Regions from separate parts of the Kineococcus sp. AC630 genome, predicted to be linked through region 3. Evidence: riboswitches for the same ligand, from Rfam matches in the RefSeq annotation. Region 3 holds a riboswitch; each other region holds the start of a gene.
What was found. Region 3 has a riboswitch for S-adenosylmethionine ahead of AC0I8G_RS11410 (ABC transporter substrate-binding protein). Riboswitches for the same ligand answer to the same signal wherever they lie in the genome.
Positions count from the first base shown of each region.

Region 1: another riboswitch for S-adenosylmethionine. It lies ahead of AC0I8G_RS13210 (acyl-CoA dehydrogenase family protein); the one in region 3 lies ahead of AC0I8G_RS11410 (ABC transporter substrate-binding protein).
Region 2: another riboswitch for S-adenosylmethionine. It lies ahead of AC0I8G_RS22410 (ABC transporter ATP-binding protein); the one in region 3 lies ahead of AC0I8G_RS11410 (ABC transporter substrate-binding protein).

Region 1 covers NZ_CEEDMJ010000011.1:61,613-69,347, forward strand. Annotated here, with positions in the region: gene dapD (2,3,4,5-tetrahydropyridine-2,6-dicarboxylate N-succinyltransferase) at 1-181, shown strand, start outside; gene AC0I8G_RS13185 (hypothetical protein) at 255-1,115, shown strand; gene AC0I8G_RS13190 (citrate synthase) at 1,204-2,490, opposite strand; gene dapC (succinyldiaminopimelate transaminase) at 2,571-3,743, opposite strand; gene fdxA (ferredoxin) at 3,745-4,071, opposite strand; gene AC0I8G_RS13205 (GNAT family N-acetyltransferase) at 4,175-5,173, shown strand; gene AC0I8G_RS13210 (acyl-CoA dehydrogenase family protein) at 5,149-6,399, opposite strand; SAM riboswitch class IV at 6,446-6,556, opposite strand; gene AC0I8G_RS13215 (AAA family ATPase) at 6,788-7,735, opposite strand, start outside.
Region 2 covers NZ_CEEDMJ010000027.1:27,629-35,363, reverse strand. Annotated here, with positions in the region: gene AC0I8G_RS22415 (YqjF family protein) at 1-683, opposite strand, end outside; SAM riboswitch class I at 777-870, shown strand; gene AC0I8G_RS22410 (ABC transporter ATP-binding protein) at 864-1,673, shown strand; gene AC0I8G_RS22405 (aliphatic sulfonate ABC transporter substrate-binding protein) at 1,711-2,748, shown strand; gene AC0I8G_RS22400 (ABC transporter permease) at 2,745-3,542, shown strand; gene AC0I8G_RS22395 (DinB family protein) at 3,583-4,077, shown strand; gene AC0I8G_RS22390 (hypothetical protein) at 4,080-4,922, opposite strand; gene AC0I8G_RS22385 (hypothetical protein) at 4,966-5,298, opposite strand; gene AC0I8G_RS22380 (alpha/beta fold hydrolase) at 5,353-6,294, opposite strand; gene AC0I8G_RS22375 (TetR/AcrR family transcriptional regulator) at 6,432-7,031, shown strand; tRNA gene AC0I8G_RS22370 (tRNA-Pro) at 7,123-7,199, opposite strand; gene AC0I8G_RS22365 (metallophosphoesterase) at 7,276-7,735, opposite strand, start outside.
Region 3 covers NZ_CEEDMJ010000009.1:94,656-102,390, reverse strand. Annotated here, with positions in the region: gene AC0I8G_RS11425 (LLM class flavin-dependent oxidoreductase) at 22-1,404, opposite strand; gene AC0I8G_RS11420 (carbohydrate ABC transporter permease) at 1,425-2,243, opposite strand; gene AC0I8G_RS11415 (carbohydrate ABC transporter permease) at 2,240-3,202, opposite strand; gene AC0I8G_RS11410 (ABC transporter substrate-binding protein) at 3,199-4,575, opposite strand; SAM riboswitch class I at 4,806-4,895, opposite strand; gene AC0I8G_RS11405 (Rne/Rng family ribonuclease) at 5,278-7,735, shown strand, end outside.

The sequences.
Region 1 (7,735 bases), on a different contig from region 3:
GGCCGGTACCAAGGTGACCCTGCTGGGCCAGGACGGCGCTCCGAACCGGGTGGTCTCCGCCCGCACGCTGTCCGGCGCGAACGGTCTGCTGTTCCGCCGCAACTCCGTCTCCGGCCAGGTCGAGGCTCTTCCCCGCAAGGGCGTGAAGGTCGAGCTCAACCCTGCGCTGCACGCCAACTGAGGTGCCCGCGAGTCCCCGCGGACGCATCCGACGCGCCTCCCCCGGACGACGTCACACCCGGCGCCTGCGACTCGTGACGACGCTCGCCGTCGTCGCGGTGGTCGCGACGGCCGGCGTGGTGTGGATCACCCGCGACGAGGACGCCCCGGTCGTGCGCGAACGCTGCTCGGCGAGCGTGGACGGGGAGTCCACCTCGATGTCCCCGGAACAGGCGGCGAACGCCGCCACCGTCGTGGGCCTGTCCGTCCGGCGCGGCATGCCCGCCCGGGCCGCGACCATCGCCGTCGCGACGATCGTGCAGGAGTCGGGCATGCGCAACCTCGACCACGGTGACCGCGACTCCCTGGGGTTGTTCCAGCAGCGTCCCTCCCAGGGCTGGGGCACCCCCGAGCAGGTCCGTGACCCCGTCTACGCGACCAACGCGTTCTACGACGCGCTGGAGAAGGTCGACGGCTACCGCGACCTGCCGGTCACCGAGGCAGCGCAACGCGTGCAGCGCAGCGGTTTCCCCCTCGCCTACGGCGACCACGAACCCGAGGCCCGGCTCGTGGCCTCGACGCTGACCGGCTACGACCCGCGCGGTTTCAGCTGCCACCTGCGTTCGCTCGACGTGGGCCTCGAGGTCGGGGGCGACGAGCAGCTGACCCCCAGCGCCCAGTCGGTCGCCGACGCCGCCACCGCCCAGGTGACGACCCTGGCGCCGTCGATCGTGGCCGGGACCGGCGGCCGGGGTTTCCGGTTCCAGGTCGAGGGCAGCGACGCCGGACGCACCGCTTGGGCGATCGCGTCCTGGGCCGTCGCGAGCGCAGGCACCCACCCGGTCACCGAGGTGAGCGTGAACGGCTACCGCTGGACCCGCGACACCTCGGGCCGCGGCTGGGTGCAGACCGCCACCGGCCTGCCCGACGGCGAGGTCCAGGTCCGCGTCGGCTGACCCCCCCGCCGCAAAGACTTGTGGGGAGTTTTCCACCCTTCCGAAGCTTTCGAAGGGTGGAAAACTCCCCAGAAGTTGGAGCGTGGAGTCAGCGGCCGGAGATCTCCGTGTAGTCGCGCGCACCCTCGCCGATGTACACCTGGCGGGGACGGCCGATCTTCGTGGCGGGGTCGTTGATCATCTCGCGCCACTGCGCGATCCAGCCGGGGAGACGCCCGAGCGCGAACAGCACGGTGAACATCTTGGTCGGGAAACCCATGGCCTTGTAGATGATGCCGGTGTAGAAGTCCACGTTCGGGTAGAGCTTGCGCTCGACGAAGTAGTCGTCGTGCAGCGCGATCTCCTCCAGGCGCATGGCGATCTCGAGGAGTTCGTCCTGCACGCCGAGGCCGGAGAGGATCTGGTCGGCGGTCTTCTTCACGATCGCCGCGCGCGGGTCGTAGTTCTTGTACACCCGATGGCCGAAGCCCATCAGGCGCACACCCTTCTCCTTGTTCTTGACCTTCGTCATGAACGTGTCGACGTCGTCGTCGGAGGTGCGGATGGCGTCGAGCATGTCGAGAACGGCCGAGTTCGCCCCACCGTGCAGCGGCCCGGAGAGGGCGTGGATCCCGGCGGAGACGGAGGCGAAGAGGTTGGCCTGGCCGGAGCCGACGAGACGCACCGTCGAGGTCGAGCAGTTCTGCTCGTGGTCGGCGTGCAGGATCAGCAGCTGGTCCAGCGCCTTCGACATCACCGGGTCGACCTCGTAGTCCTCGGCCGGGTTGCCGAAGGCGAGGCGGGTGAAGTTCTCGACGAGACCGAGGCGGTTGTCCGGGTAGAGCAGCGGCTGGCCCAGGGACTTGCGGTGCGCGTACGCCGCGATCGTCGGCAGCTTGGCGAGGAGGCGGATGGTCGAGAGTTCCACCTGCTCCTCGTCGAAGGGGTTGAGGGAGTTGGGGTAGAACGTCGACAGCGCGCTGACGGCGCTGGAGAGCACGGGCATGGGGTGGGCGTCGCGGGGGAACCCGTCGAAGAACCGCTTGAGGTCCTCGTGCAGCAGCGTGTGCCGCTGGATCCGCTCGGTGAAGCCGGACAGCTCGCTCGCCGAGGGCAGGTGCCCGTAGATGAGCAGGTAGCTCGTCTCGACGAACGTGGACTTCTCGGCGAGCTGCTCGATGGGGTACCCGCGGTAGCGCAGGATCCCGGCGTCGCCGTCGATGTAGGTGACCGCCGACGTGCAGGAGGCGGTGTTGGTGAAGCCGGAGTCGAGAGTGACCAGTCCGGTCTCCTTGAGGAGACTGCCGATGCCGAAGCCGGCAGCACCCTCGGTGGCGGGGGTCACCGGGAGGTCGAGCTCCCCACCTGCGTGCTTCAGCGTCACGGAGTCAGCCATGCCGCCGACCGTACCCGCCCCCGCCGACGGTGCCCAACACAGGTCTGTCACACCTGTGGAGGACACCCGCGTGCGCACGGTCAGGCGAGGTCCGCCAACCGGGCGGGGACCTCCGCGACGCGTTCGTCGGTCGCCGTGAGCGCGATCCGGACGTGCTGGGCCCCGGGCGGCCCGTAGAAGTCCCCGGGGGCCGCGAGGATCCCCCGCTGCGCCAGCAGGTCGATCGTGGTCCGGCTGGGTTCCGCCCGGGTGCTCCAGAGGTACAACCCGGCGCCGGAGTGGTCGACCCGGAAACCCGCGCGCTGCAACGCCGGACGCAGCAGGTCGCGCCGGGCTCGGTAGCGCTCGCGCTGCGCCGCGACGTGCCCGTCGTCGCTCACCGCGGCCTGCAGGGCGACCTGCACGGGCCAGGGCACGATCATCCCGGCGTGCTTGCGCAGCTCGAGCAGTTCGCGCACCAGCGCGACGTCACCCGCCACGAACGCGGCGCGGTAGCCGGCGAGGTTCGACTGCTTCGAGGTGGAGTAGGCGACGAGCAGTCCGGTGTGGTCACCGTCACACACCCGCGGGTCGAGGACGGAGGGCACGAGACCACCGCGGGTCACGTCGTGCGCCTCGTCCCAGCCGAGTTCGGCGTAGCACTCGTCGGAGGCCACGACCACGTCGTGGGCCCGGGCCCAGGCGACGAGGGCGGCGAGCTCGTCGACCGTGCGCACCGCACCGGTCGGATTGGACGGGGAGTTCAGCCAGAGCAGCCGGATGCGCGCCCCGGCCTCCCAGGCGGCGTCGAGCTGCTCGACGGTGTCGGCGCCCAGGGGGGTGGCCCGGGCCAGGCGCGCCCCGACGTCGTAGGTCGGGTACGCGACCGACGGGTGGGCGACGACGTCACCCGCCTCGAGACCGAGGAGCAGGGGCAGCCAGGCGACCAGTTCCTTGGAACCGACCGTGGGCAGGACCCCGTCGGGGTCGAGGGTCGCGACACCCCGGCGTCGGGCGAACCAGGCCGCGACGGCCTCGCGCAGCGGGGCGGTGCCGTAGGTCTGGGGGTACCCGGGGGCGTTCGCGGCCGAGCGCAACGCCTCGGCCACGACCTCGGGGGTCGCGTCGACGGGGGTGCCGACCGAGAGGTCGACGATCCCCCCGGGATGGGCCGCCGCGAGGGCCTTGGCCCCCGCGAGGGAGTCCCAGGGGAAGTCGGGCAGGGACGCACCGACCCGGCGGCGCGGCGGGTGCTGCTGGGTCGGCGCGCTCACCTCAGTGGCCTTCGCCCTGCGGCGGGACCGCGGCGACCACCGGGTGGTCGGAGTCGATGACGCCCATCTTGGCGGCGCCACCGGGCGAGCCGACCGTGTCGAAGAACTCGACGTTGGCGGCGGTGAAGGCGGACCACTGGTCGGGGACGTCGTCCTCGTAGTAGATCGCCTCGACCGGGCAGACGGGCTCGCACGCTCCGCAGTCGACGCACTCGTCGGGCTGGATGTAGAGCGATCGCTTGCCTTCGTAGATGCAGTCGACCGGGCACTCTTCGATGCAGGCCTTGTCCTTGACGTCGACGCAGGGCTGCGCGATGACGTAGGTCACGGGTTGTCCTCCTCCTCCGGCGGACGGGCGGCCGGACGCGCTGCCTAGTATCGCCGACGCACGTCGACCGTCGTGCACGACCACCACCCCGGGGGGCAGCGCAGTGGCCGAGGTCACCCGCACGCACGTGATCGAGGACCTCCAGGTGGGTTCCCGGGTGGTCGTGCGGCACCGCCTCCCCGACGGCGCGGCCTCCGACGCGCTGGGCGACCTGGTCGCCGCGGACGACACCACGCTGCGGGTCCGGACCCGCCGCGGCGAGGTCACGCTCGCCCGCGCGGACGTCCTCGCGGCCAAGGCCGTCCCGCCACCGCCGGCCCGCAAGGGCCCCCCGCACACCGCGATCGGCACGGACGACCTCGAGCGGGTGATGGCGGAGCACTGGCGCCCGCTGGAACGACTCGACCTCGGCACCTGGCGGTTGCGGGCGAGCGAGGGGTTCACCGGCCGGGGCAACTCCGCTCTGGCGCTGGGTGAGCCCGGGGTGGCGGACGCGATCGAGCGGGTCGAGCGCTTCTACGCCGAGCGCGGTCTGCCGGCGGTGGTCGCGGTGGCCCACCCGGCCGACGGGCTCGGAGCGGGCGTGCCGCTGGTCGACGACCTCGCGGCCCGCGGCTGGAGCGTCCGCACGCCGACGGTGGTCATGACGGCCGCCACGGACGACCTGCCCGGTGCGGGCGAGGCGCCGCTCCCGGCCGGCCTGCACGTCGAGCGCGGCGGGGAACCCGACGCCGCGTGGCTGGCGCGCTACCACTACCAGGGTCGTCCCTACGTCCCGCCCGCCGGCCGCCGGATCCTCGTCTCCGCCGACGAGCAGGTCTTCCTGCGCGTCCTCGACGGCGCGGAGACCGTGGCGATCGCCCGCGGATCCCTCTCCCCCGGCTGGGCCGGGGTGACGGCCGTCGAGACCGCGCCCACCCACCGGCGGCGGGGACTGGGACGACGCCTGCTGACCGAGGTCGCCGACTGGGCCCGCGACCGCGGCGCGGCCTCGACCTACCTGCAGGTGCAGGGCGACAACGCCGGCGCCCGCGCGTTGTACGAGGGCGCCGGTTTCACCGTCCACCACGCGTACCACTACCGGGTCGCGCCCTCCGCCTGAACGACGGAGGCGTGGGTGCCGACGTCCCACACGAACGGCGGTTCGGTGCCGTTGACCGACCAGTCGCCGACGATCCGCTGCTTGTAGATCACCGGGTTGTGCGAGGCCACCGTGCGGGCGTTGCGCCAGTGCCGGTCGAGGTCGCGGGCCCGGGAGGTGCCCGACGCGCCGAGGGTGTTGAAGAGCAGCGTCGCGGCGCGCGGGACGGTTTCCGAGAGCACGACCTGGGCCTGGGCGGTCCGGATCTCGGCCTCGACGTTCGCCGCCCGGTCCGCCGCCGTCCCCGGCAGGTGTGCGGTGTCGGCGGCGGACTGGACCGCCTGCGCCGCAGCGCGGGTCAGGGAGCGGGCGGTGAACGCGATCGAGGAGATCTCGCCGGCCACCGACAGCACCTGGGCGTCGTTCCTGACGAGGGGGGCCAACCCGTGGGTGTAGCTGCGGGTCCGGGTGCGGACCTCGTGCCCGGTGTCGCGTTCGACCGCCGCGGCGATCCCGGCGTGCACGGCCAGCAGGACGAGTTGGTACAGCGCGGTCTGGTAGCGGAACCGGGCGGTGAACGGGGAGACGTCGTCGGCGGCGATCTCGACGTCGTCGAGCTCGAGGGTCCCGGTCCCGGTGAGCTGCTGCCCGAAACCGTCCCAGTCGTCGGAGACGCGAACCCCCCGGCCCCGGACGGGCACCAGGGCGGTCACGACCTCGTGGGTCCCGTCCGGGAGGCGTCGGCGGGCCGTCGCGTCGGTCCAGTCGGCGTAGATCGTGCCGGTCGTGTAGTACTTCCGGCCCGAGATCGCGGTGCGCCCCTCCCGGGTGGTGACGATCGTCTGCTGCTCACCGGTGACCCCGTCACCGACCTCGCTCCAGGAGTTCCCGACCATCTCCCCCGCGACCAGCCGCGCGATCCAGCGCGAGCGGTACTCCCCCACCGGCAGGCTCAGGACCTGCTCCACCCACGCGATGTGGCCGCGGAAGATCTGCGGCAGGTTCGAGTCGGCGGCCGCGAGGTCGACCAGCAGGTCGGTGAACTCGACGAGGTCGAGACCGCCACCACCCTCCTCGACGGGGATGCGCAACCGGCCGAACCCGGCGTCGAGGAGTTCCCGGACCTGGTCCCGTGGCAGTTCGTGGTCCTGCTCGCGCGTCACGGTGCCGGCCGCGATCCGTTGCAGCAGCGGCGAGAAGCGTTCCCGCACATCGGGTTCGGCGGTGGGTTCCAGGGTGGTGCTCACGGAGCTCTCCTCGATCGTGGACGCGTCGGCGTCCGGAACGGGAGGGACGGCGTCCTTACCCGTGCCGGAGCACCAGGTCAGGTCGTCACCCGGGGCACCCCACGACGAGGAGGGTTGCCGGCCAGCGAGCCGGGGCTTGTCGCTGGCGCTCATGACCTGGGACCAGGGAACCACAGGTGGGGAGGGAGGGTCCAGCCCGCTCCGCTGGTGGCCGATCGCGCGGCGGCGGACAGCAGAACGGGAACGTCTGCTCCAGCCCCCCGGAGCAACCGTTCCCGTTCCTGTGTTCCCGCGCCACCGCCCCCGGAGGCCCCCCGGCCTCCCACGGTGCGCGAGTTCCTGCGTCGCGGTCGTCGCTCCCCTCCTGCGGCGACGACCCCGACGAGTCCTAGATCCCCCGGACGACGCCGGAGGTGGTGTCACGCAGGTCGATGACCCGGGACGGTGCGGACTGCGGTGCGGACTGCGCCTCGTGGGCGGCCTGCGCCGCCTCGAGCACGTCGGTGATCTCGTGGCCGATGAGTTCGTGCCGTTCGAGCAGCGCGTCGCGCAGCGCCGCCACCAGGTGGCGGTTGCGGTCCATGAGTTCGCGGACGAACTCCTTCTGCTCGGTCAGCAGGTTCTCCACCAGCCGCCGCCCCTCGGAGTCGCCGAGGACGCGGGAGACGAGGTTCCCGTCGGCGAACGCGCCCTGCTGGACGGCGGCGAAGGAGACCAGGGTCCCGGCCATGCCCGCCGAACCGACCATCTGCGCCGCGACCTGCGTCGCGGACTGCAGGTCGCCGGCCGGGCCGGTCGAGACGTCGCCGAAGAAGAACTCCTCGGCGACCTGACCGCCGAACGCGATCTTGATCAGCCCGGCGAGTTCGCTGCGGGAACGGGTGTAGACGTCCTCGGCGTCACCGTGGGCGAGCAGCCCCAACGCGTTGGCGCGCTTGATGATCGTGAGGACCTCGAGGCGGCGTTGCGGGGCGACGAGCCAGGCGATCGTGGCGTGCCCGGCTTCGTGGGTGGCGATGAGCCGCGCCTCGTGGTCGGTGTAGCCGACGGGCTGGCCGAGGCCGACCTCGGTGACGAGGCGGGCCTGTTCGACGTCGCTCCAGTTCATCCCGTCGGCACCGCGACGGACGGCGTTGACGAGGGCCTCGTCGAGCAGGCTCTCGATCATCACCGGCGAGTACCCGTTGGTGATCCCGGCGAGCGCGTCGCGACGTTCGTCCTCGTCGAGCGGGGCCTCGTGGGCCTTGCGGGACAGGAAGTGGTCGACGAGTTCCCGGCGGCCGAGCTTGTCCGGCAGGCCGAAGCTGAGCCGACGGTCGAAACGGCCGGGACGCAG
Region 2 (7,735 bases), on a different contig from region 3:
GGCGGTCCGGCGAGGTCGAACCCCGCCGCCCCGCGCAGTCCGTCGTCGAGGACGAGCACCTCGGCGCTGCGCAACGGCCACGGCTCGTGCTCGTTCGCGACCCACCAGGTGCGCCCCCGGTGGGCGACGTGCAGCCCGAACCGGGCGGTCACGAACGCCGCGACCTCGTCCTCCACCCGATCGGTGCCGAGGCGGACGGCGATGCGGCTGCGCACGCCCGCGCGGGTCCGGCACGTCCACGCCAGCTCGCGCGCACCGTCGCGGACCCGTTCCGCCCGCCGCATCCGCGACCACCGGTACGGCAGCCCGAACGCCGTCCGCGCGCCGAGGACCACCGCGAGCCGCGTCGCGTCGAGGCTGGCGAAGACGACCCCGCGCCGGCCCTCGTCGTCGACGGAGTAGAGCCGGACGTTCGTCTCCAGGAACGTCCCCGCGTACGGCACCGCGGGAGCCCGACCCGGCCCGGCGCCGCGCAGCGTGAACGGGATGAGCCCGACGTAGGTGACGCCGTCGAGGACGTCCGGGCGGACCCCGGGCGGCAGGTGCGGGGCGACGAGCGCCGGGTCGACCGCCCAGTGCAGGAAGGCGAGGTCGTCCCAGTGCTGGTGCATCATCACCGGCCCGGAGAGGGCCGGGGCGGTCACGGGCGGGAGACGGTCCAGGGTCGGGACGGTGGCGGGCACGGTTCATCGTGCCTGGCCGGGGCGCTCCCGGCGCGGCAGCCACTCCTCGTGCGGTCGCGGGTGGTTGTCGTCGCAACTTGCCTTACCCTGGATCCACCATCCAGAGCGGCTGAGAGACCTGGCTCCGCGACGCCGCAGCAACCTCCCCGTCCGCGGGGTGTGGTGCTCACGCCAGGACCGATGGAGGAACCCGTGTCCGTGACGTCCCCGCCGAGCACCGAACCCACCCGCGTGGACGCCGCCGACGTCCGGCTGCGCGGGGTCGGGCGGACCTTCGGCGAACGCGACGTGCTCGCCCCGCTGGACGTCACCCTCGAGGCCGGGCGCACGGTCGCCCTGCTCGGCGCCTCCGGCAGCGGGAAGTCGACGCTGCTGCGCCTGGTGGCCGGGCTCGACACCCCCACCACCGGCTCGATCGAGGTCGGCGGGGAACAGGTCCGCGGGGTCCACCCCCGCACCGCCGTCGTCTTCCAGGAACCGCGGCTGCTGCCGTGGCGCGACCTCGCCGGGAACGTCGCCTTCGGGCTGCCGCGCGGCACCCCGCGGGCGGAGGGCCGGACGGAGGTCCTGCGCTGGCTGGACGTCGTCGGGCTGGGCGAGTTCGCCGGCCACCGGCCGCGTCGCGTCTCCGGCGGGATGGCCCAGCGGACGGCCCTGGCCCGGGCCCTGGTCCGCCGGCCCGGGGTGCTGCTCCTCGACGAGCCCTTCGCGGCCCTCGACGCCCTGACCCGGCTGAAGATGCAGGACCTGCTGGACGAGGTGCAGCGCGAGACCGGCGCCACGGTCCTGCTGGTGACCCACGACGTCGACGAGGCCCTGCACCTGGCCGACCGGGTCCTGGTCCTCGGCCCCTCCCCCGACACGGCCGGTGCGACGGTCGTCCGCGACCTCGCCGTCCCCGCTCGGCGCCCCCGCGACCGCGGTGACGCCGCCACCGCGGAACTGCGGGTCGAACTGCTCGACCTGCTCGGCGTTCCCCGCACCGTCTGACGCAGACCCCCCACCACCGCGAAACCCCAGGAGAACCGTGTCCGTCGTGCCCTCGAACCTGCCCACCCGCCGTCTCGCCCTCGGCCTGGCCCTGGGCGGGGTCTCCTTCGTCGCCGCCGGGTGCGTCAAGGGCGAGTCCTCCAGCGGGGGTGCCCCCGCCACCGCCACCGGTTCCGGGAGCGCCTCGGGCGGGGGGACCGTCCGCCTCGACTACGCGCTCTACAACCCGCTCAGCCTCGTCGTCCGCGAGCAGAAGATCCTCGAGAACGCCGGCCTCACCGTGCAGTGGGAGCAGTCCGCGGGCAGCAACAAGGCCAACGAGTTCCTGCGCAACGACAACCTCGACATCGCCTCCACCGCCGGGTCGGCCGTGCTGCAGGCCCGCACCAACGGTTCCCCGGTCCAGACGATCGACGTGTTCTCCCAGCCGGAGTGGACGGCCCTCGTCGTCGGCAAGGACTCCACGATCACCGACGTGGCGGGGTTGCGCGGCAAGCAGATCGCCGCGACCACCGGCACCGACCCGTACTTCTTCCTGCAGCAGGCCCTGGACAAAGCGGGTCTGTCCGCGAGCGACGTCACGATCACCAACCTGCAGCACGCCGACGGTCGCGCTGCCCTGGAACGCGGCGACGTCGACGCGTGGGCGGGGCTGGACCCCAACATGGCCGGCTCCGAACTGCTCGCCGGGTCGAAGCTGCTGTACCGCAACGTCGACTTCAACACCTACGGGATGCTGAACGCCCGCGAGGCCTTCATCAAGAGCTCTCCTGAGCTGGTGCAGCAGGTCGTCGACGCGTACGCGACCGCCCGCGCCTGGGCCATCGCGAACCCCGCGGACCTCGCCACGCTCTACGCGACCCAGGCGCAGTTGACCCCGGAGGTCGCCGCCCGGGTGCTGGAACGCACGACGCTCGACGTCGACTCCGTCCCCGGTGACGCCCAGCGCACCGTGCTGGCGGGGATCATCCCGCTCATGGCCTCCGCCGGTGACGTCCCCTCCGCGGACGCGGCGACGGAGGCGCTCGACGGGTTGCTGGTGCCCGACTTCGCCGAGAAGGCCACCGTCTCGTGAGCGTGCTGGACACCGAACGCCCCCTTCCGGTGCGCCGGTCGCGGGGTCCGCGGAACCGCGGGTGGCTGGGCTGGGTCGTCCCTCTGCTGCTGCTGCTCGCGTGGTTCCTCACGACCGGGGCGGGGGTCTTCGAACGCGTCCAGCTGCCGCCGCCGGTCGACGTGCTGAACGCGGCCCGGCAGATGTGGGCGACGGGGCAGTTGCAGCTGAACATCGCGATCAGCGTGCAGCGCGTCCTGCAGGGTTTCGCCGTCGGCGCGGTGGCGGGGGTGGTGCTCGGTGGGCTGACCGGCTCGTCCCGGGTGGTGCACGACCTCCTTGCCCCCACGCTCGGCGCGTTGCGGGCCGTGCCATCGCTGGCCTGGATCCCCCTGCTGGGCCTCTGGATCGGGCTCGGGGAGACCCCGAAGATCACGCTGGTCGCGATCGGGGCGTTCTTCCCGGTCTACACGACGGTGCTGAACGCCCTCACCCACCTCGACCCCGCTCTCGTCGAGGTGGGCCGGGCCTACGGCCGCCGCGGGATCGGGCTGTTCCGGGAGGTGCTGCTGCCGGCGACCGCTCCCGCCCTGCTGTCGGGGTTGCGGCTGGGGTTGGCCCAGAGCTGGCTGTTCCTGGTGGCCGCGGAACTCCTCGCCGCCTCGATCGGCCTGGGGTTCCAGCTGACCAACGGGCAGAACACCGGCCGGACCGATCAGGTGCTGCTGGCCATCATCCTGCTCGCGGTGCTGGGCAAGGGGTCCGACCTCGTCCTCGGGCTGGTCGAGGGTCAGGTCAAACGCGCCCGGGGGTGACGGGTTGTCCCCGCCGCGGTCGTCCGCGACAGTGGTCGGCGTGAGCGCGACGGGTGAGAAGGCGACGTTGCTCGACTACCTCGGCCACTACCGCGAGGTCATCGAGCGCAAGTGCGAGGACCTCGACGCGGGGCAGCTCGCGACCCGGTCCGTGCCGCCGAGTTCACTGAGCCTGCTCGGCCTCGTCCGCCACCTGGCCAAGGTGGAACGCGACTGGTTCCCCCGGACCCTGGCCGAGCGTCCGGAGACCCCGCGGCTCTACTGGACCGCGGAGGACCCGGAACTCGCCTTCACCGGTGCGGTGGCCGACGACGCGGTCGTGAGCGAGGCGTTCGCCACCTGGCGGCAGGAGGTCGCGGCCGCCGACGCGTGGCTGGCGGAACTGCCCGAAGCCGACCTCGGCCGCGAGGTGCCGCACCGCGACGGTCCGGTGAGCGTCCGCGACGTGCTGGTGCACCTGATCGAGGAGTACGCCCGGCACGCCGGGCACGCCGACCTGTTGCGGGAGTGCCTCGACGGGCGCACCGGGGAGTAGCGTCACCGCCCCTCGGAGGGTGTGACTCCCTCGCCGGAACGGAACGACCGTACCCACGCCCGCGTCAGCGAGGGCGTCGCGAGGACGACGATCGGTCCCGCGAGCACCGTCACAACCCAGAGGACGGGGAACCCGGAGCCGCCCAGGAGGGCCCGCACGGCGACGAGCACCACGAGAACGGCTGCGCCGCAGATCAGCTGGCGACTCGTGCGACCCGCCGCGACCACCCCCGTCGACACCACGACCAGCACGACGAGCGCCGCGTGCAGCACCGCCGCGGCATCGAGGTCGACGGGGTGGAGGACCGTCCCGACGACCAGGACGACGAGCGCCGCGACCCCGGGAACACGCAGCGCCGGCCGGGTCACTGCCGCAGGTACCCCGGTCAGGACCGCGACGAGGACCGGCAGCAGACCCAACCCGACGTCCAGGGCGATCTCGTCCCACGGCCATCCCACGGGCAACGTCGCCCGGCTCGGGTCGGCAGGCAGCAGTAGACCCCCGGTCAGGGGGAAGCGGTCGATCGCGCCCGCGAGGTCGAGTCCGACGACGGCACCCACCGCCCACCACCGCCGGCCCACCAGGGCCAACGCCGTGCCGAGGGCGACCACCCCGACGAACGGGACGAGGAACCCTGCCGACTGCCCGATCGAGTCGAGGACCCGGGGCGCCTCAGCGTGCGGGAACCCCGACACCGTCTGCGGGTCGAGCCCTGCGAGGTGGGCGAGTCCGTCCCGGTACAGCCGCCACAGGGAGGTGTGCGTCGAGATCGACAGCGCCACGAGCGACGCGACCGAGACCGCCGCAGCCGCCGACACCGTCAGGACCGGTCCGCGTCGACTCACCGTTCTGAGATCGGCCGCGCGGACGGCCGGGTTGAGCCCCGGGTCACGCCTGGGTGGCGCGGCGTCCGACCCACCAGGTCGTCCCCCAGATCCCGGCCAGGGCGAGCAGCCCGACGCCGAGAACGCCCGCCAGCCACCAGGTGTGCCGCACGATCGAGACCACGAAGACGGCAACGATCGCGACGAAGAGGACCGTGGTCGCCGCGGTCGGGCGCTTCAGGCGGTGCAAGAGCACCTGCCCGGCGAACCCGACGAGGAAGATCCCCGGCGCGAGCGCACGTCCCCACTCCCGGTCCGCGACCGAGATGGCCGTCTGGCCCGCGAAGACGGCGACCAGCACCCACTCCGACCAGCGTGCCTTCCGTGGTGTCGTCACCACCCCACGCTACCGATCACTCCCGCGGCCGGTGCTGGGCCGATCTCAGCGGATTCAGCGGTCGGCGGTGATGAAGTCGGCGAGCGCGGTGGCGACGGCTTCAGGCTGTTCGTCGGGGATGAAGTGCCCCGCGCCGGGCACCACGACGCTGGTGGTGTTCTCGGCCCACGGACGCAGGGACGCGGCCATGTCGAGGATGGAGCCGTGGCTGCTGGAGATCCCGAGGACGGGGACCGTCAGGTGCTGCCGGTCGAGCGCCTCGTGGTTCCTGCGCGCGGACTCGGCGGCGTCGCGGTAGTAGGCGAGGGAGGCGCGCAGTCCCCCGTCGGCGGCGAGGGCCGCCGCGAAGTGGTCGAGGTCGCCGGCCTCGAAGGTGGCCGGGTCGAGGGCCTTCGCCTTGAGGAACCAGTCGACGTACTCCCGTTCGCGTCCGGTCAGCAGCGTCTCGGGGAGGTCGGGCACGAGGTGGAAGGCGAAGTGCCACGTCTTCCACGCCCGGGCCGGGTCGGTGGGGATCGTCTTGGGAAGGGTGATGCCGGGGATGCCGGCGTCGAGGAGGGCGAGGCCGTGGAGGGAGCTGCCGTGGGTGAGGGCGAGGGAGAAGGCGACCCAGGCGCCGATGTCGTGAGCGGCCAGCCAGTAGGTGCGCGCTCCGAGTGCCTGGACGGCGGCGTGGACGTGGGCGGCGACGCTGTGGGTGTCGTAGCCGGCCTCCGGCCGTTCGGAGTGCCCTTGGCCCGGCAGGTCGATCGTGAGGACCCGGAACCGGTCGGAGAGGTGGGGCATGACCTTCCGCCACGCCCACCAGGTCTGCGGGAACCCCGCGAGCAGCACGAGCACCGGTCCGTCCGGTCGGCCGCCGTCGACGGCGTGGAGGCGGACGCCGTCGGCGTCGACCCAGCGGTGGGTGAACCCGTCCAGGCCGTGCGCGGCCAGGTCGTGGAGGGCCAGGTCGGGCACGGGGCTGGTTTCAGTCGTGGTCACGTGATCCTCCATCGGTGGGCGCCGGATGCTTTGCGTCGCAGCGCGAGTGCCGTGCGTTCGTCGCCGCGTTCGGACGCTAACACATCCTGGACTGCTCAGTTCAAGATAGGGTGACGTCATCACCCGAGGGGCGCAGACAGGAGAGCCAGGTGGCAGGCAAGAAGCAGTTCGACGTGGACACGGCCCTGGACGCCGCGATGGTCCAGTTCTGGCGTGCCGGTTACGCCGACACCTCGCTCGACGACCTCTCCCGGGTCACCGGCCTGAACCGCAGTTCGATCTACTCCTCGTTCGGCGGCAAGGACGAACTCTTCCTGCGCTGCCTGGACCGTTACACCACGCGCTACGGCGAGAAGTACGACGCCGCGCTGTCGTGCGCTGCGTCAGACGTCATGGCCGCCCTCCAGTCGTTCTTCGACGTCACCCTCGAGCGCATCGCCGATCCGGATCTCCCCGACGGGTGCCTGATCGCCCAGACGACGATGGTGACGCCCGTGCTGAGCCCCGCCGTCGCTGCGCACACGCGCGAGGCTCTGGGCTTTCAACGCCGACGTCTGCACACGGCCTTGAAGGCCGGCCGGATGAATGACGAGAACGCCGAAGCCTTCGCCCTCCACGCGGCAGCCGTCAACCAGTCCCTCGCCGTCATGAGCAGGGCCGGAGCGAGTCCTGCGCAGCTCCGGAGCATCGCGAGGGTCACCGTCGATGGGGTCGCGAAGGCCCTGGGTGAGCCGGAGCGTTCCTCGTAGATCCTCGCGGCTGCCCCGGCGGTCAGTCGCACACAACGCCAGAGGCCCGGTCCCGCTGACGCGGTTCCGGGCCTCTGATCTGTGATCTTGCTGGTCGGGGTGACAGGATTTGAACCTGCGGCCTCTTCGTCCCGAACGAAGCGCGCTACCAAGCTGCGCCACACCCCGATGCTGCTGACGGCCGCCGAACTGCGCGGCCTCGTAGAGGATAGCCCACCCAGGCAGGTCCCCGGGACCACGAGGGTCAGCGGCGGGACACGAGCTCCAGCAGCGTCGCCTCGGGTCGGCAGGCGAAGCGCAGCGGCGCGTAGGGGGAGGTCCCGAGGCCGGCGGAGACGTGCAACCAGGCGTCGTGGCGGGCGGCGGACCAGCGGGACAGCCCGGAGGCCTGCTTGCGCGGGAGGTCGCAGTTGGTCACGAGCGCCCCGAAGCCGGGGACGCAGAGCTGGCCGCCGTGGGTGTGGCCGGCGATGAGCAGGCCGGCGCCGTCGGCGGTCATCGCGTCGAGGGTGCGGCGGTAGGGGGCGTGGGTGACGCCGATGGTGAGGTCGGCGTCGGTCGCGGCGGGACCGGCGACGTCGTGGTAGCGGTCGTAGCGCAGGTGGGGATCGTCGACGCCGACGAACTCGAGGTCGAGGCCGTTGACGGTCAGCCGGGTCCGAACGTTGTCGAGGTCGACCCAGCCGGCGTCGGTGAAGCCGCGG
Region 3 (7,735 bases):
CCACGGCGGTGTCGGGGGCGGTCACCGCGGCACCCGGGAGACCTTGTACGACGCCGCGGGGTGGTCGTCGCGCACGTGGACCTGGCCCTTGCCGTAGATCGTCTCGCGCAGCGTCTCCCCCTCGTAGTCGCTGGGGTAGACGCCACGGCGTTGCAGCTCGGGGACGATGAACTCGACGATGTCCTCGAACGTGCCCGGGGTGACGGCGTAGGCGCAGTTGAACCCGTCGACGTCACCGACCTCGATCCAGCGCTGCAGTTCGTCCGCGACGGTGGTGGGGGAGCCGACGATCACGGCACCCATCCCGCCGATCCCCACCCAGTTCGCGATGTCGCGGGGTGTCCACTTCCGGTCCGGGTCGGCGGTGGAGAACGCCTCGACGGCGCTGCGGACGGCTTGCGTCTCGGCGTACTCCAGCGGCTCGTCCGGCGGGTAGCTCGAGAGGTCCAGCCCGCTCCAGCCGCCGTAGAGGTTCAGGGCGCCGTCGTAGCTGACGTACTGCGCGTAGTCCTCGTACTTCGCCCGCGCCTCCTCGTCGGTGGCCGCGGTGATGATCGTGACGAGCGTGAACACCTTGACGCTGTGCGGGTCGCGACCGGCCTGCGCGGCCGAGGCCCGGAGCCGGTCGACCCAGGGGCGCATGACCTCGGGACGCGTGGCGGTGTTGAAGATCGCCTCCCCGTGCCGGGCCGCGAACGCGATCCCCCGCGGGGAGGCACCGGCCTGGAAGATGACCGGCGTGCGCTGCGGGGACGGCGCGGTGAGCCCGATGCCGGGGACGTCGAAGAACCGGCCGTGGTGCTCGATCGGGTGGACCTTCGCCGGATCCGTGAACACCCCCGCCTCCGCGTCGCGGACGACGGCGTCGTCCTCCCAGGAGCCCTCCCACAACTTGTAGACGACCTCCATGAACTCCTCGCCGAGCTCGTAGCGGTCGTCGTGGGTGATCTGGGTGGAGAGGCCGAGGTTCTTCGCGGCGGACTCGAGGTAGCTGGTCACGACGTTCCAGCCGACGCGGCCGTTGGTGTAGTGGTCCAGCGTCGCCATCTTCCGGGCGAAGGAGTACGGCTGTTCGTAGGTCAGCGAGACGGTGACCCCGAACCCGAGGTACTCGGTGACCGCACCCATCGCCGACACCGCGAGCAGCGGGTCGCCCACGGGGACCTGCGTCGACTCGCGCAGCGCCGTCTCGGGACCCTGCTGGTAGACGTCGTAGATCCCGAGGACGTCGGCGATGAAGAGCGAGTCGAACCTCCCTCGCTCCAGCAGCTTCGCGAGGTCGGTCCAGTAGCGGATGTCGTCGAAGCGGTGCGACTCGTCGGCCGGGTGCCTCCACAACCCGGGGGACTGGTGACCGACGCAGGTCATGTCGAAGGCGTTCAGGTGGATCCTGCGGTCGGTCACGGACGTCTCCTCGAACTCGGTCACTTGACGGCTCCGGCCGACAGTCCGCCGACCAGCCACTTCTGGGCCACCACCGCGAGCACGTACATCGGGAGGATCCCGACGAGCGACGCCGCGGCCTGCTGGCCGAACTGCACCGTGCGGTCACCCTGGAACAGCGACAACCCGACCGGCAGGGTCTGGCTGGAGGTGCTCTGCGAGAACGACACGGCGAAGAGGAACTCGTTGTAGGACAGGAACAGGCAGATCAGCAGGGCGGCGACGAGACCGGGCGCCAGCAACGGCAGCACCAGGTGCCACAGACCCCTCGTCGTGGAGAGGCCGTCGACCCAGCCGGCCTCCTCGATCTCCAGCGGGATGCGCCGCACGAAACCGTCGAGCAACCACACGGCGACGGGGACGTTGGCCAGACCGTTGACCAGGACCAGCCCGATCGCCGAGTTCGTCAGGTCCGTCTGCTTGAGCAGGTAGTACAGCGGCAGGATCGCCACGATCGGCGGGGCGCAGTAGCTGGCCAGCAGCACCGTCTGCAGACGTTCTCCGCGGATCCCGGCCCGGGCGGTCACGTAGGCGGCGGGCACCGCGACGATCGAGGTGAGCAGCGTCGCCCCGATCGCGACGACCCACGAGTTCGCGAGCATCGTCGAGAGCGGGACCGTCGCGAAGGCCTTGCTGAAGTTCGACCACACGAAGTTCGTCGGCAGCCAGCCGCCGTTGGCGATGTCGTCCACGCTGCGCAGCGACAGCGAGACCATGAACAGCATGGGCAGCAGCGCCACGAACGCGACGGCCGCGAGGATCACGCGCAGACCGCTGCGGCGCAGCACGGCGCCGGTCACTGGTCGGCCTTCACGGCGCGCGAGCGCACCAGCGTCACCACGGTGGTGAGGACCCCGACGACCAGGCCGAAGACCAGCGTCTCGGCGGCGGCCGTCCCGATCTCGTAGCTGCCGCGCATGCCCGTCCGGAAGATCTCGAAGCTGCTGACGATGGTGGAGACCCCGGGCCCGCCCTGGGTCACCACGGTCACCAGGTCGAAGACCTTCAACCCGATGACGAGTTCCAGCAGCAGGACCGAGAGGACGTTGGGGGCGACGACCGGCCAGACCACCGAGGTGAACGTGCGGAACGCACCGGCGCCGTCGAGGGAGGCTGCCTCGCGGAGTTCCTCGGGGACCCCCAGCAGGGCCGCGAAGACCAGCAGGGTCACCAGGGGCGTCCACTGCCAGACGTGCATGACGATCAACGCGGCGAAGGCCCCCACGCTGTCGCCCAACGGGTTCGCGCCGGGGAAGCCGATCGCCGAGAACAACCCGCCGAACGCGCCCCCGACCGGGGCGAGCATGAGCTTCCAGGCCACCCCGACCATGACGGGCGGCGTGACCAGGGGCAGCAGGAGGATCGTCCCGACGGCGCCGAACCGGGTTCCCCGCGCGTGCAGCAACAGGGCGAGGAGGATCCCGAGGCCCGTCGCGACCAGGGCGGCCACGACGGCGAAGACCACGGAACGGACCAGCGAGCCCGCGAAGGCCAGCGACTCCCAGGCGTCGACGAAGTTGTCGAGACCCGTGAAGTGCTGCAGGGGTTTGCCCAGCGACGACTTCGTGAAGGCCAACGCCACGACGAACACCGTCGGGTAGACGAGCACGAGCGCCAGCCCCGCGAGGCTGGGCGCGGCCAGCCACGTCGAGACGTGCCCCGGCCGGTGCCGGCCGGGGACCGCGCGCCGGGTCGCAGGATCGCGGCGACCCCGCCGCGGCCCGGGCACGGTCCGCTGCCCGTCGAGGAGCTGGCTCATCCGAGTTCCTTCTCCCAGCTCTCGGCGGCCTTGTCGAGCGCGGCCTGCGGTTCCGTGGACCCCTGGATGGCGAGCGCCAGCTGGTCGACGAGGTCCTGCAACGCCTTCGGCGCACCGGCCTGGCTCGGCCAGGCCAGCGGGTCACCGTCGAGACCCTCGCGGATGACGTCGGTCGCGATGCCCGCGGCCGTGGCGTAGTCGGTGGAGTCCAGGACGGTCTTGCGCGCCGGGTCGATCCCGGAACCCGCGGTGGAGGCGAGCAGCAGGTTGTTCTCCTGGTTCGTCGCCCACTTCACGAAGGCGGCGGACTTGTCGATCTGCTGGGAGGCGCTCGAGACGCCCAGGCCGAACCCGGCGTCCAGCGCGGTGCGCGCCGTCGTGTTCTTCCCGCCCACGGGGAGCGTGACCACGCCCCACTTGTCGACGATCTTCGAGCCGGTCGGGTCCTGCGCCTTCAGCCCGAGGTCGGTCCAGGTGTCGAGCATCGCGCCCTGACCGGAGAGGAAGGCGGAGTTGGCCTGGTCGAAGCCGGTCTGCAGCGGCGTCGGCAGGGCCGCGGGGGAGACGTCGATGAGGTGCTGCAGCGCGGCCAGCCCCTCCGCCCCGTGGAACGCGGCCTTGCTGTCGGAGCCGACGAGCGTGCCGCCGTAGCCAGCGAGGCGGTTGATGAAGGAGCAACCCAGGATCATCGGGACCTGCTGACCCTCGACGATCGCGCCGTAGACGCTGCCGCCGGAGTCCTGGGTGATCTTCGCGGCGACCGCGTCGTAGTCGTCCCAGGTCTTCGGGGGTTCGACGCCGTACTTCTCGAAGACCTCGGTGTTGTAGTAGAGGACGTGGGTATCGCCGTCGAAGGGCAGGCCGTAGCGCTTGCCGTCGATCAGGGTGTACGGGTCGTAGATCGAGGGCAGGAAGTCGTCGGTCGCGATGTCGGTGTTCGCGCCGATCCAGTCCGTGAGGTCGACCAGGGCGCCGGCGTCGACGAGCTGGCCGAGGCCGAAGTAGAAGTAGTCGAAGACGTCGAACTCCCCGTCGCCGCCCTGCACGTCCAGGATCTGCTTGCTCGTGAGCTGGTCGTAGGGGATCGCCGTGACCTCGAGCTTCCCGCCGAACTCCGCCGCGAACTTCTTGCCGAGCAGGTCCGTGAAGGCCAGCACGTGCGGCTGGTTCACCATCAGCTTGATCGTCGCCCCCTTGAGGTCGACGGCCTTCCCGGCGCTCAGGCCCGAGGAGGTGCTCTCGTCACCGCAGGCGGCCAGCGTGCCGGTGCCGGCGAGCGCGCCGAGGCCGAGGGCTCCGGAGAGGACCCGCCGGCGGGACGCGAGGAGTCGGGAGGTGCTGGCGGGCAGGAGGGTGCGACGGGGCGCGGACATGGGTGTGCTCCGGGGGGTAGGCGGACGGTGACCGTCCGTCGGGGTGCGCGAGGGCGCGGGGGAGGAGGTCGAGCGAGGTGCTGCGGGGATGCGGCGGCGGTGCTCAGACCGCGCGCGGCGTCCCCCGGCGCATCGGGGCGCCCTGGCGACACGCCGTGGAGGCGGTGCGCGAGAAGTCGACGTGGAAGCGCCGGGTCAGGGTCGAGCGGGTACGGCTGATCACGCTGTTTCCTCCATCGCCCCTGGCGGGAGCACCTGCCGCTGCGCGGTGGTTGCTGTGGCGTCGTCGAGCCAGGTCTCTCGGCCACTCTGGATGGTGTTGATCGGAGACTAGCGGACCGCCGGCCCCCTTGGCGACGGTTGCCGCGGACGGCCCGGACCCGTTGTGGCGAGCTGTGCGACACTGACAGTGGTCGAGCGTTCCCTACACCGGGCGCCCGGCCCGCTGTCGAGACCGTCGCCCTGCGCGCGGGCTCCGGGGAGCGCCGCGGTCCAGTGGAAGGACCTCGCAGGCGCCCCGGGCCACACGCCGGACGTCGACCGCCGGCGGCACGGACGGAGCACGCGAAGAGCGCGAACCCGTCGGTGCACACAGAGGACTTCCGTCGGGTGCGGGACGACCCACCCGGCGATTCCGACCAGGACGCTCGCGCGGCCGTGGGTTCACCGGTGGAGCGGGCGCTGCGGGCGAGCGGAGCACCCGTGAGCACCACACCCGAAGAGAACGACGCAGCAGCAGCCGAGGGCGCGGCGACGACGCGGCCCCGCAGGCGCCGTGCCGCGAGTCGACCCGCCGGTCCGCCGGCCCACGTCGACGTGTCCGGCGACACCAGCGCCGCGGCCGGCCCCGTCACCCCCGCCGTGGTGGAACCGACGCCCGAGCCTGTCGTGGCGGCGGAGCCGGAGCCCGTCGTGGCGCCGGCGCCCGAGCCTGTCGTGGAGACCGAGGCGCCCCCGCGTCGTCGTGCGCGTCGGGCGACCCGCAAGGTCGCGACCCCGGCCGAGGTGGCCGCTGAACCCGTCGTGGAACCCGTGGCGGAGGTGACCCCCCAGGTCGAGGTCACCCCGGAACCCACCCCCGAGCCCGCCGTCGAACCGGCCGCCGTGGAGACCGATGCGGAGGCCCCCACCGAGGCCCCGGCCGCGGCTCCCGCGCGTCGTCGCCGCAGCCGCAAGACGGCCGCCGCGCCCGTGGCGCCGGCCGTCCCCGTCGAGGAGGAGCCCGTCGAGGCCGCTGCGCTCGCGCAGGACGTCCCGGTGGAGGAGGCCCCCGTCGAAGCCCCCGTCACCCCGGTGGCGGAGGACCCCGACCTCATGGACGACCCGGTCCTGCTGCGAGCCGCCGGGTTCGCCCAGGGACGACGTGCCCCCAGCGAGGGTGAGCGTGCCGCCGACGCGGCCGCCCGCGCCACCGCCCTCTTCTTCCAGGCCCCCGTCGACGAGGAGCCCGTGCGTCGCAGTCGACGCGCCTCCGCACCCGCCGGCCCGCCCCCCGTCAGCGACCAGGACGCCTTCGCCTTCGACGGCGAGGAGGATGGCGAGGCCGACGTCGAGGTGGACGACGTCCTCGACCGGACCGGTGACGAGAACGACCAGGTCGATGACCAGGGTGACGCGGGCGACGACGACCACGACGACGACGAGGACGGCGGAGCGCCGCGTCGGCGTCGCCGCCGAGGTGGCCGCGGTCGCCGCAGCCGCACCCCCGTCGACGGTGACGTCGAGGACGAGTCGGGCGAGACCGGCGCGGACGACGAGGACGTTCCCGAGACCGACTCCGAGGACCAAAGCGAGGACCCCGAGGACGAGACCGAGCAGGACGACGACGGCGAGGAGTCGAACGGCTCCTCGCGTCGCCGTCGCCGCCGTCGCCGTCGCAGCGGTTCCGCGGAGTCCGAGGACGTCTCGCCCGACGACCCGCCGAACACCGTCACCCGGGTCCGGGAGCCGCGTCGCCCCCGCGCCGCGGTCACGACCGGTGGCACCGGCGAGGACGAGATCACCGCGCTCAAGGGCTCGACGCGTCTCGAGGCCAAGAAGGTGCGCCGCCGCGAGGGCCGTGAGCAGGGCCGCAAGCGCACGATCCTCACCGAGGCCGAGTTCCTGGCCCGCCGCGAGTCCGTCGAACGCGTGATGGTCGTGCGTCAGCAGGACGACAAGACCCAGATCGGCGTCCTCGAGGACGGGATCCTCGTCGAGCACTACGGTGCGAAGTCAGCGCAGACCACGATGGTCGGCAACGTGTACCTGGGCCGCGTGCAGAACGTGCTGCCCAGCATGGAGGCCGCGTTCATCGACGTCGGCAAGGGCCGCAACGCCGTGCTGTACGCCGGTGAGGTCAACTGGGACGCCGCCGGGCTCGAGGGGCAGCCTCGCCGGATCGAGGCGGCGCTGAAGTCCGGCGACTCCGTCCTGGTCCAGGTCACCAAGGACCCGGTCGGGCACAAGGGTGCGCGACTCACCAGCCAGGTCTCGCTGCCCGGTCGCTACCTCGTCTACGTCCCCCGCGGGTCGATGACGGGCATCTCCCGCAAGCTGCCCGACACCGAGCGCGCGCGGTTGAAGAAGGTCCTCAAGCAGGTCGTCCCGGAGGGAGCCGGCGTCATCGTGCGCACGGCCGCCGAGGGTGTGGCCGAGGAGGAGCTGGCCGCGGACGTGCAGCGGTTGCAGGCCACCTGGGAGGCCATCGAGGCCAAGGCGTCCAGCAAGAACTCGCCGATCCTGCTGCACGGTGAGCCGGACCTCACCGTCCGTGTCGTGCGCGACGTCTTCAACGAGGACTTCACCCAACTCGTCGTGTCCGGTGACGAGGCGTGGGAGACGGTGCGCGACTACGTCGACGACGTGGCCCCCGACCTCGCTGACCGGCTCGTGCGCTGGGAGGGGAGCGAGGACGTCTTCGCCCACCACCGCATCGACGAGCAGCTGCAGAAGGCGCTGGGCCGCAAGGTCTGGCTGCCCTCGGGCGGTTCCCTGGTCATCGACCCGACGGAGGCCATGCACGTGGTCGACGTCAACACCGGGAAGTTCACCGGTGTGGGCGGGACCCTCGAGGAGACCGTCACCCGCAACAACCTCGAGGCCGCGGAGGAGATCGTCCGTCAGCTCCGGCTGCGCGACATCGGCGGGATCATCGTCATCGACTTCATCGACATGGTCC